DNA from 2 places in the Arthrobacter sp. SLBN-112 genome. Region 1 is predicted to be linked to the other one. Evidence: predicted binding sites of a transcription regulator. Region 1 holds the regulator's gene; the other holds the start of a gene.
The links. Region 1 encodes Rex, which represses fermentation and respiration genes when NADH is low (regulators of the CRP and FNR family bind a similar motif). Its sites were predicted from a motif close to CTTGTGAANNNNTTCACAAG; they were not measured.

Region 1 (4,693 bases):
GCATTGGCACGTACCTGGGGTCACTGTTGTCCATCCGTCAGCAAAGGAAAATAGGGAAATGTCGGCAGAACAGAACTTCTCCAACGCGAAGTTCCTGACCGTGGCTGAAGTAGCCGAGGTCATGCGCGTCTCTAAAATGACCGTTTACCGCCTGGTCCACTCCGGCGAAATGCCGGCAGTGCGCTTCGGCCGCTCCTACCGGGTACCTGAGAATGCCGTGGAGCAGTACCTCAAGGGTGCTGTGGTGGACGGTCACACCGAGACAGCCTAGGGCAGCTTGTCCCAAGCCGCCCCCGATAGGCGGTACCCTGTTAAGGAACGTTTTACGTCATTGTAAGAATCTGTCAGTTGTTCAGTTCGTAGCTCTGTCCACGGACCATTTCCATCAGACAGGTACTGCATCTAGTTTGTAAGGAACTTTCGTGGGTTCAGTTATTAAGAAGCGTCGCAAGCGTATGGCCAAGAAGAAGCACCGCAAGCTGCTTCGCAAGACTCGTCACCAGCGCCGCAACAAGAAGTAGCAATACTTCGAACAGCGTGGAGAACGCCCGTCGCCTGCAAAGGCGGCGGGCGTTTTTTCGTGCGCTTGGAGTGTACGGTGCTGGGAACCTGCAGCGGGAGAGCCTGGAGGCGCGGGAAGCTAGAGGCGCGGGCCGCGGATCCGGGCGAAGCCCTTCCACAGGCCGTAGACGGCACCGCCGAGGGTTGCCAGTTTGAGGCCGAAGGTGGCGGCGCGGCGCCCTGCGCGGAAATCGTAGACCGGCCAGTTGCGGTCGCGGGCGTGCCTGCGGAGCTTGGCATCGGGGTTGATGGCCACCGGGTGGCCCACCAGTGACAGCAGCGGGACGTCGTTATAGGAGTCGCTGTACGCCCAGCAGCGCTTGAGGTCCAGGTCCTCCTCGTCGGCGATGGCCTGGACCGCCACGGCTTTGGCCGAGCCGTGCAGGATGTCGCCCACCAGCCGCCCGGTGTACATGCCGTCCGAGACCTCCCCGACTGTCCCCAGGGCGCCGGTCAGACCCAAGCGGGTGGAGATTACCGTGGCAACTTCGATGGGCGTTGCCGTGACCAGCCAGACCCGGCGGCCCACGCGGAGGTGCTGCTCGGCCAGGGCCTTGGCGCCCGGCCAGATCCGGGAGGCGATCATTTCGTCATAGACTTCTTCGCCGAGCGCCTTGATGTCCTCGACGGTGATCCCGGCAGCGAGCGTCAGGGCCGAATCACGGACTGCATGGACGTCGTCGATGTTTTCGCCGCGCGTCACGAACTTGAACTGCTTCCACGCGAACCCGGCAGCCTGGGCCAGGGTGAACGCCCCGCGCTGATGCATTTTCCGGGCCACATGGAAGAGGCTTGCGCCGCGCATCAGGGTGTTGTCCACGTCGAAAAACGCCGCTTCGCCGGGCTGCGGCGCAGGGACGGGCCGCGTGACTACGGCGACGTATTTCTCCTCGGGCATGGACTCGAGTCTAGTCAATCGGCCGGCCCGCCGCCGTCGGCGTCGCCCGCACGCCGCGAACGGCGATACCGTTAAGCCATGGCTACCCCCCGCGTCGTCCTGGTCACCAAAGCTGACTGCCACCTCTGCGAGGCGGCGCGCGACGCCGTCGGCCGGGTCACTGCCTCGTTGGGACTGACGTGGACGGAAGAGTCGGTGGACCACCAGCCCGAACTTCGCGAACGCTATGCCGAGGAAATTCCGGTGGTGCTGGTGGACGGGGTGCAGCGCGACTTTTGGAAGATTGATGAAACCCGGCTGGGACGCGTTCTGCAGCGCGCCATGGCCCGGTAAGGGGAGGCCAATGACGTCCTTGGAATCAGCGTCCCAGCCTGTCCCGGATCTCCCGGGCACCACGGGAACGCCCGCCAAGCAGATCCCGCCCGCGGCGGTGGCCCGGCTGACGCTGTATCTCCGTGCCCTGAACACCTTGCTGGCCGAAGGCGTGGAGCGGGTCTCGTCCGAATCCTTGGCTGAGGCCTCCGGCGTCAGTTCCTCAACGCTGCGCAAGGACCTGTCCCATGTCGGGTCATACGGCACCAGGGGAGTGGGCTACGAGGTGCAGTACCTCAGCCGCCATATAGCCGCGGCCCTTGGCCTGACGCACGACTGGAAAGTGGCGATCGTCGGTGCCGGAAACCTGGGCAAGGCCCTGGCCCGGTATGGCGGCTTCGAATCCCGCGGGTTCGACGTCGTCGCGATCTTCGACGCCGACCAAATGGTGGTGGGCAACGAGGTTGGCTGGCTGCGGGTCAGTGACGTGGCAGACCTTGAAACCGTCCTGCACCGCACCGGAGCCAACATGGTGGTGCTGGCGCTTCCGGCGGCGGTGGCCCAAGGAATCTGCGACCGCGTGGTGGCCGCAGGCGTGCACAGTGTGCTGAGCTTCGCGCCCGTCATGCTGCAGGTTCCGGAAGGCGTCAACCTCCGCAAGGTGGACATGGCCACCGAACTCCAGATCCTGGCCTACCACGCCCAGCGGGCCCAGGCGCCCGGACAGAGCGCGTAGGGAATCACCAGGTTAAAGAAAACGGCCCGGGATGCGGTGGAGCATCCCGGGCCGCCTGCTTTGGTGCGGCTGGCCGTTACCGGCCGTAGGGGTTTCCGAAGCCGCCGGCATACGGGTTGCCGAACTGCTGCTTCCGGAAGTACGGGGCAGCCGCCGGAAGGTAGAGCAGGACGATGGCCGCGATCCCCAGGACTGTCCCGACGGTTGCGAACGAGGGAACCCCGAACAGGCCCAGCACCGACAGGGCCGCCAGCACCGTACCCAGGATGCGGGCCCAGTTCTTGCCCTTGCGGACGAAGAAGGCCACAAGCAGGTAGAGCCCGGCGCCGATGATGGCGAAGACCACCAGGGTTCCGGCGATGACGCCCTTGATGTCGTCGTACGTGATGCCGGCGTTGCTGGCCTTTACCTGCTGGTCAAAGGCCTGGCGGAACGCGGGATCATCCAGCTGGGTGAGTCCGGTGAGCAGGGAGATGACGAAGATCAGGGCGGCCGCGATCAGCATCCAGAAGGAGATGTTGACCAGTTGCGGGATTCCGGCGCCTGCGGCAGGCTGCGGCTGCTCCGACGGGTACTGGCCATAGGGGGACTGGCCGTATGGCGGCTGGCCGTAGGGCTGCTGCTGTCCGTAGCCGGGGGCCGCCGGGGCATTCTGCCCATATTGGGGTGCGTTCTGGCCGTACTGCGGAGCGTTCTGGCCATACTGCGGTGGGGCCGGCGGCTGCGAACCGTACTGGGGTGCGTTCTGGCCGTACTGCGGTGCGTTCTGCCCGTACTGGGGTGCGTTTTGGCCGTAGCGGGGCTGCTGGCCGCCGGGCTGCTCGGCTGCCGGCTGGCCGTTGCCGGGCTGGCCGTTTCCGGATTGGGGATCGTGGGGCACGGGAGGCGGGACGGGAGGAGTACTCATGGGCGTTCCTTCTGCAGGTCGGGATCCAGGCGGGCTGCCGGGAATCGGTCCTGTGCCGCCCCCAACATGGCTTAAGTCCACCGTACCCCCGGCGGCCCGCCTTGTGCGGGATTCGGAGGGCTGTTCACAGCGCCGGAGGCGTTAAATACGGCACCCCGGCACCAGGCGGGAAATGCCTGCTGCCGGGGTGGGCCGGAGCGGAATCAGGCCGCGGGAGCGATGAAGGCGAGCTCCAGGTTGATTGCAACCTTGTCGCTGACCAACACGCCGCCGGTCTCCAGGACGGCGTTCCAGGTCAGGCCGAAGTCCTTGCGGCTGATGGTGGTCCCGGCGGAGACGCCGGCGCGGGTGTTGCCGAACGGATCAACGGCCACGCCGTTGAACTCGGTCTCCAGCGTCACCGGGCGGGTGACGCCCTTGATGGTGAGGTCGCCGGTGAGCTCGTAGCTGTTGCCCTTGGCCACCAGGCCGTTGGAGACGAAGGAAATCTCCGGGAACTTCTCCACGTCAAAGAAGTCCTCGCCCTTGACGTGGCCGTCGCGGTTGGCGTCGCCGGAGTCAAAGCTGGCGGTCTTGATGGTGGCGTTGATCTTCGAATCGGCCACATCCTCGACGAGGTCAAGCGTTGCGGCGGCTTCGGTGAACTGGCCGCGGACCTTGCTGATGCCGGCGTGACGGACGGTGAATCCGATCTCGCTGTGGGAGTTGTCCAGGGTCCAGGTGCCGGTGGTGACGTCTGCGGGAAGTGCCATGATGATGCTCCTTGTTCTTAATGCCTGTTGTGGTCCTGCGGTTGAACCTTCATCGGTTGAAGCCTCAACTAACTTGCTGCATCCAGTATAAACATGCGTTTGCATGTTTTGTTCCCGCGTTCGGAACATTTCTTCAGAAACTTAAGTTCTACTGTTCGTAGAAGATTTCGGATCGCACGCCATCTTTGAGAAACTGGTAAACATGCCCCAAGCCACTGTCCATCTGCTCCGCCACGGCGAGGTCCATAATCCCGACGGCGTTCTGTACGGACGGCTCCCCGAATTCCACCTCTCCGAACTGGGGCAGGAGATGGCCCGCACCCTCGCCGAGCACTTCCGGCAGCGTGCGGAGCGGGGCGCCCGGATCACGTACCTGGCCGCCTCGCCACTTGAGCGTGCACAGGAAACCGCGCGGCCGACGTCGGAGGCCCTGCACCTGCAGATCCACACCGAACCGCGGATCATCGAAGCGGAAAACTACTTCGAGGGCATGAAAGTCACGAAAGCAGAGCTGCGCCGGCCCAAGC
Region 2 (4,693 bases), 2.7 Mb from region 1:
CCTTGGATCCACATCTTGGCCGGGCTGAACGTGTGCATCCAGGCCGTGACACCGATGACGGAATCATCCGAGTTCGCCTCCAGCGCGGTCCGGCGGATGGCGTCTGAATCGGTCAGGACCGGCTTCCAGACGATCTTGACCGGGACGGCCGAGGAGGCGTTGAGCTGGTTGGCGATCTCCTGCGACTGGGCGGCGACCTGCTTGAGGACTTCTTCGCCGTAGAGGTGCTGGCTGCCGGTGAGGAACCAGACCTCGTAACCGTCGAGGGAGGTGTGTGCTGCGGTATTCATGGGTACTCCTGTTGAAAGTTTTGGGGGCTGTACTGCCCTGCTTGGTCTACTGCCCGTAGACGTTTTGGTAGCGGGCGTAGAGGGAGTCAATGGAGTCTTTGTCGATGGGCAACGGCTCGCCCAGCTGCCGGGAAATGTGGACGGTGCGGGCCACTTCCTCGCACATCACGGCGGCTTTCACGGCGGACCGGGCGTCCCTGCCGATGGTGAAGGGGCCGTGGTTCTGCATCAGCACCGCGGGAGAGTTGGAGCTTTTCAGGGTCTCCACGATGCCGTGGCCGATCGAATCGTCGCCGATCAGCGCGAACGGGCCCACCGGGATGGAGCCGCCGAACTCATCACCCATCATGGTCAGCACGCACGGGATGGCCTCGCCCCGGGCGGCCCACGCGGTGGCATAGGTCGAGTGCGTGTGCACCACCCCGCCCACCTCGGGCATGTGCCGGTAGACATAGGCGTGCGCGGCGGTGTCCGAGGACGGCGAGAGAGCCGGGTTGCCCCACTCCACCGTTCCCCCGCTGCCGATGTTGGTGCCCCGGACCGGCGTCCCATACAGGTCGGTTACCACCATCTGCTCCGGGGTGAGGTCCTGGTAGGAGACACCGGAGGGCTTGATCACCATCAGCTCATGGCCGGGCACCCGGGCCGAGACGTTCCCGGCCGTCCACACCACCAGTTCATACCGGGTCAGCTCAGCGTGCAGGGCGCACACGTCCTCCCGGACGCGGGCGATGGTTTCAAGGATTGCGCTCATGCGGAGACCTCCACGGTTGCTTTGGCCGCGTTGCGCTGGATGGCCTTAAGCCGGTGCATAACCTCGTTGCCGCCGCGGCCGAAGTAGTCGTGCAGGGCCTTGTACTCCTGGAACAGTTCCTCGTAGGCGGCCACGTTTTCCGGGATCGGCGTGTAAACCTCACCTGGCTCGGCACCCATCGCGGCGGCGGCCTCGCGGATGTCAGCATATTCACCGGCGGCCACGGCAGCGTGGATCGCCGATCCCAGGGCCGGGCCCTGCTCCGAACCAATGGTGGAGAGCTGCAACCCGGTGGCATCCGCATAAATCTGCATCAGCAGCCTGTTCTTCAGCAGCCCGCCGGCCACAATGAATTCCTTGACCGGAACCCCTGCATCGCGGAAAGCATCCACAATCGTGCGGGTCCCGAACGCCGTGGCCTCCAACAGCGCACGGTACGTATCCTCGGGCCTGGTGGCCAGGGTCTGCCCCACCACAATCCCGGAAAGCTCGTGGTCCACCAGCACCGAACGGTTCCCCGAGTGCCAGTCCAGCGCAATCAATCCATGCTCCCCAATAGCCTGCCGGGAGGCCAGTGCCGTGAGGTATTCGTGAATGCCCAGGCCTGCAGCTTCGGCCGCCTGGTGGTATTCCGGCGGGACGCCGGACTCGGTGAACCAGCCAAAGATGTCCCCCACCCCGGACTGGCCTGCCTCATAGCCCCACAGCCCGTCCACGATGCCGCCGTCCACTACACCGCACATGCCCGGTACTTCGCGCAGTTCGGCGCCGTTCATGACGTGGCAGGTCGAGGTGCCCATGATGGCCACCAACTGCCCGGGCTCCACCGCTTTCGCAGCCGGCGCCGTGACATGCGCGTCAACGTTTCCCACCGCCACGGCGATGCCCTCGGGCAGTCCGGTCCAGGCTGCAGCCTCCGCCGTGAGGGTGCCGGCGGCGTCACCCAGCCGGCCAATGGTGTGTTCCAGTTTGGAGCCGACAAAGTCCTTGAAATCCGGGTTCAGGGCGGACAGGAAATCCTCGGACGGGTAGCGGCCGTCCTGGTAGATGCCCTTATACCCGGCCGTGCAGGCGTTGCGGACATACCGGCCGCACAGCTGCCAGACGATCCAGTCGGCCGCCTCCACCCAATGGTCCATCGCGGCGTAGGCCTCCGGATCCTCCTCCAGCAGCTGCAGCCCCTTGGCGAACTCCCACTCCGAGGAGATCAAACCCCCATAGCGCGGAAGCCAGTCCTCGCCCCGTTCGGCCGCAAGCCGGTTAATGCGGTCGGCCTGCCCCTGGGCGGCGTGATGGCGCCACAGCTTCACATAGGCATGCGGCCGATTCGCATAACCCGGCACTTCGTTCAACGGCGTGCCGTCAGCCTTGACCGGGACCATAGTGCAGGCAGTGAAGTCCGTGGCAATACCGACGACGTCCGCCGGGTCGATCCCCGCGGCAGCCACCGCAGCCGGGACCGCGGCGCGAAGGACCTCCCGGTAGTCATTGGGCACCTGAAGCGCCCACTCCCCGGGAAGCCTGGCTCCGTCGTCGCCTGCTGTGTCACGTGGCAGGACGTCGGTGACCACAGCGTGCGGGTACTCATGGACCGCACTGCCGAGCTCCTTCCCGTCACGGACCCGCACCACCACGGCACGGCCCGAGAGTGTTCCGTAGTCCACCCCGATGACGACGTGGTCAGGGCTGGAGCTGGAGAGAGATTCTGGCATTCGGTTGCCTCCGCCCGGGAGGCAGGGCCTCATTGCCGGGGTTGTCTAGGGGTCATGGTCGAGCTAAGCGCTGCAGCAAGTGTGAACGCTAACAAAGCAGAAGTCAATGAAACCGGAGCATGTTCGAAAAGTTGATAGCGGCCTCTTGTTAGCGTTCACAAATCAGTCTATATTGAACCGACACATCAACAATGTGGCCCGGGCCAGGAAGCATCGCTGCTGCCTCGTCCAACAACACTTCGCGGCAGTGCTGCCGCGGAAGGAGAAAATGGTGAGAATCAAAAAACTCGTGGGCGCGGTGGCGCTTGTCCTCGCGCTGACGGTGGGAGCCACCGGTTGCGGCTCACGCGGCGCGGCAACAGAACCCAGCAGTGCGGCAAAGCCCAGCGACTCGCTGGTTGGCATCTCGATGCCCACGCAGACATCCGAACGCTGGATCGCCGATGGCGCCAACGTGGAGAAGTCACTCAAGGACCTCGGCTACAAGACGGACCTCCAGTTCGCCAATGACGACATTCCAACCCAGGTCTCACAGATCGAAAACATGCTGACCAAGGGCGCCAAGGCCCTGATCATCGCAGCCATTGACGGCACCACCCTGACCGACGTCCTGGCCAAGGCCAAGGAGCAGAACGTCAAGGTCATCGCGTACGACCGCCTCATTAACGGCACCCCGAACGTCGACTACTACACCACGTTCGACAACTACACGGTCGGCGTACAGCAGGCCACCTCGCTGCTGACCGGCCTGGGCCTCCTTGACGCCAACGGCAAGAAGGTGGACGGCAAGGGCCCCTTCAACGTTGAACTCTTCGCCGGAAGCCCCGACGACAACAACGCCAACTTCTTCTGGACCGGCGCCATGGACACCCTCAAGCCGTACCTGGATGCCGGCACCCTGAAGGTCCCCAGCGGCCAGACCAAGTTTGAGCAGGCCGCGATCCTTCGCTGGCAGGCACCGGTAGCGCAGAAGCGCATGGAGGACATCCTCACTTCCGCGTACAGCTCGGGCACTAAGCTGAACGGCGTCCTGTCCCCGTATGACGGCCTGTCCATCGGCATCATCTCTGCCCTCACCAGCACCGGCGGCTACGCCAAGGGAACCCTCCCGGTCGTCACCGGCCAGGATGCCGAGAAGGGCTCCGTGAAGTCCATCATTGCCGGCGAGCAGTACTCCACCATCTTCAAGGACACCCGCCAGCTGGGTGCCCAGGCCGTCAAGATGGTCGACGCCGTCCTCAAGGGCCAGGAACCGGAAACCAACGACACCAAGACCTACAACAACAAGGTCAAGGTTGTCCCGGCCTTCCTGCTGAAGTCCGTGATCATCACCAAGGACAACTACAAGAAAGAACTGATCGACTCGGGGTACTACACCGACGCCGACGTCAAGTAGTCAGCCGGGGCTGCGGCCTGACGTCCAATCCGGCCGCAGCCCCTCCCGCAGCCCCCTGCAGCAGCAGACAGGGCCAAGCTTCGACCAGTCAGTGGGAATTGACGATGAACACACCCATTCTTCAGATGCGAGGAATCACCAAAACGTTCCCGGGCGTGAAAGCGCTCCAGGATGTCACCCTGGATGTGAACCGTGGAGAGGTCCATGCCATCTGCGGTGAAAACGGCGCCGGCAAATCAACGCTCATGAAAGTGTTGTCCGGCGTCTATCCTGACAACACCTTCGACGGGGAGATCCTCTTCGAAAACGAGCCCTGCAATTTCTCCAGCATCTCCGACAGCGAGAAGCGGGGCATCGTGATCATCCACCAGGAACTGGCGTTGAGCCCGTTCCTCTCCATCGCCGAGAACATCTACCTTGGCAATGAGCAGGCCACCAACGGTTGGGTGGACTGGCGCAAGACCAACCTGGAGGCAGCCAAGCTGCTTGCCCGCGTGGGACTCGATGAAAACCCGATCACCCCTGTGCAGCACATCAGCGT

Region 2: a site for Rex is predicted at 2,899-2,918, ahead of araB (ribulokinase). Genes of this name have one in related genera too.

Annotation. Positions count from the first base shown of each region.
Region 1 is NZ_JAUSXY010000001.1:1,646,942-1,651,634, forward strand. It holds gene QF050_RS07695 (helix-turn-helix domain-containing protein) at 59-271, shown strand; gene QF050_RS07700 (30S ribosomal protein bS22) at 423-521, shown strand; gene QF050_RS07705 (HAD-IB family hydrolase) at 641-1,459, opposite strand; gene QF050_RS07710 (glutaredoxin family protein) at 1,538-1,792, shown strand; gene QF050_RS07715 (redox-sensing transcriptional repressor Rex) at 1,803-2,507, shown strand; gene QF050_RS07720 (hypothetical protein) at 2,584-3,414, opposite strand; gene QF050_RS07725 (YceI family protein) at 3,618-4,166, opposite strand; gene QF050_RS07730 (histidine phosphatase family protein) at 4,369-4,693, shown strand, end outside.
Region 2 is NZ_JAUSXY010000001.1:4,363,582-4,368,274, forward strand. It holds gene araA (L-arabinose isomerase) at 1-290, opposite strand, end outside; gene QF050_RS20200 (L-ribulose-5-phosphate 4-epimerase) at 337-1,044, opposite strand; gene araB (ribulokinase) at 1,041-2,756, opposite strand; gene chvE (multiple monosaccharide ABC transporter substrate-binding protein) at 3,025-4,152, shown strand; gene mmsA (multiple monosaccharide ABC transporter ATP-binding protein) at 4,257-4,693, shown strand, end outside.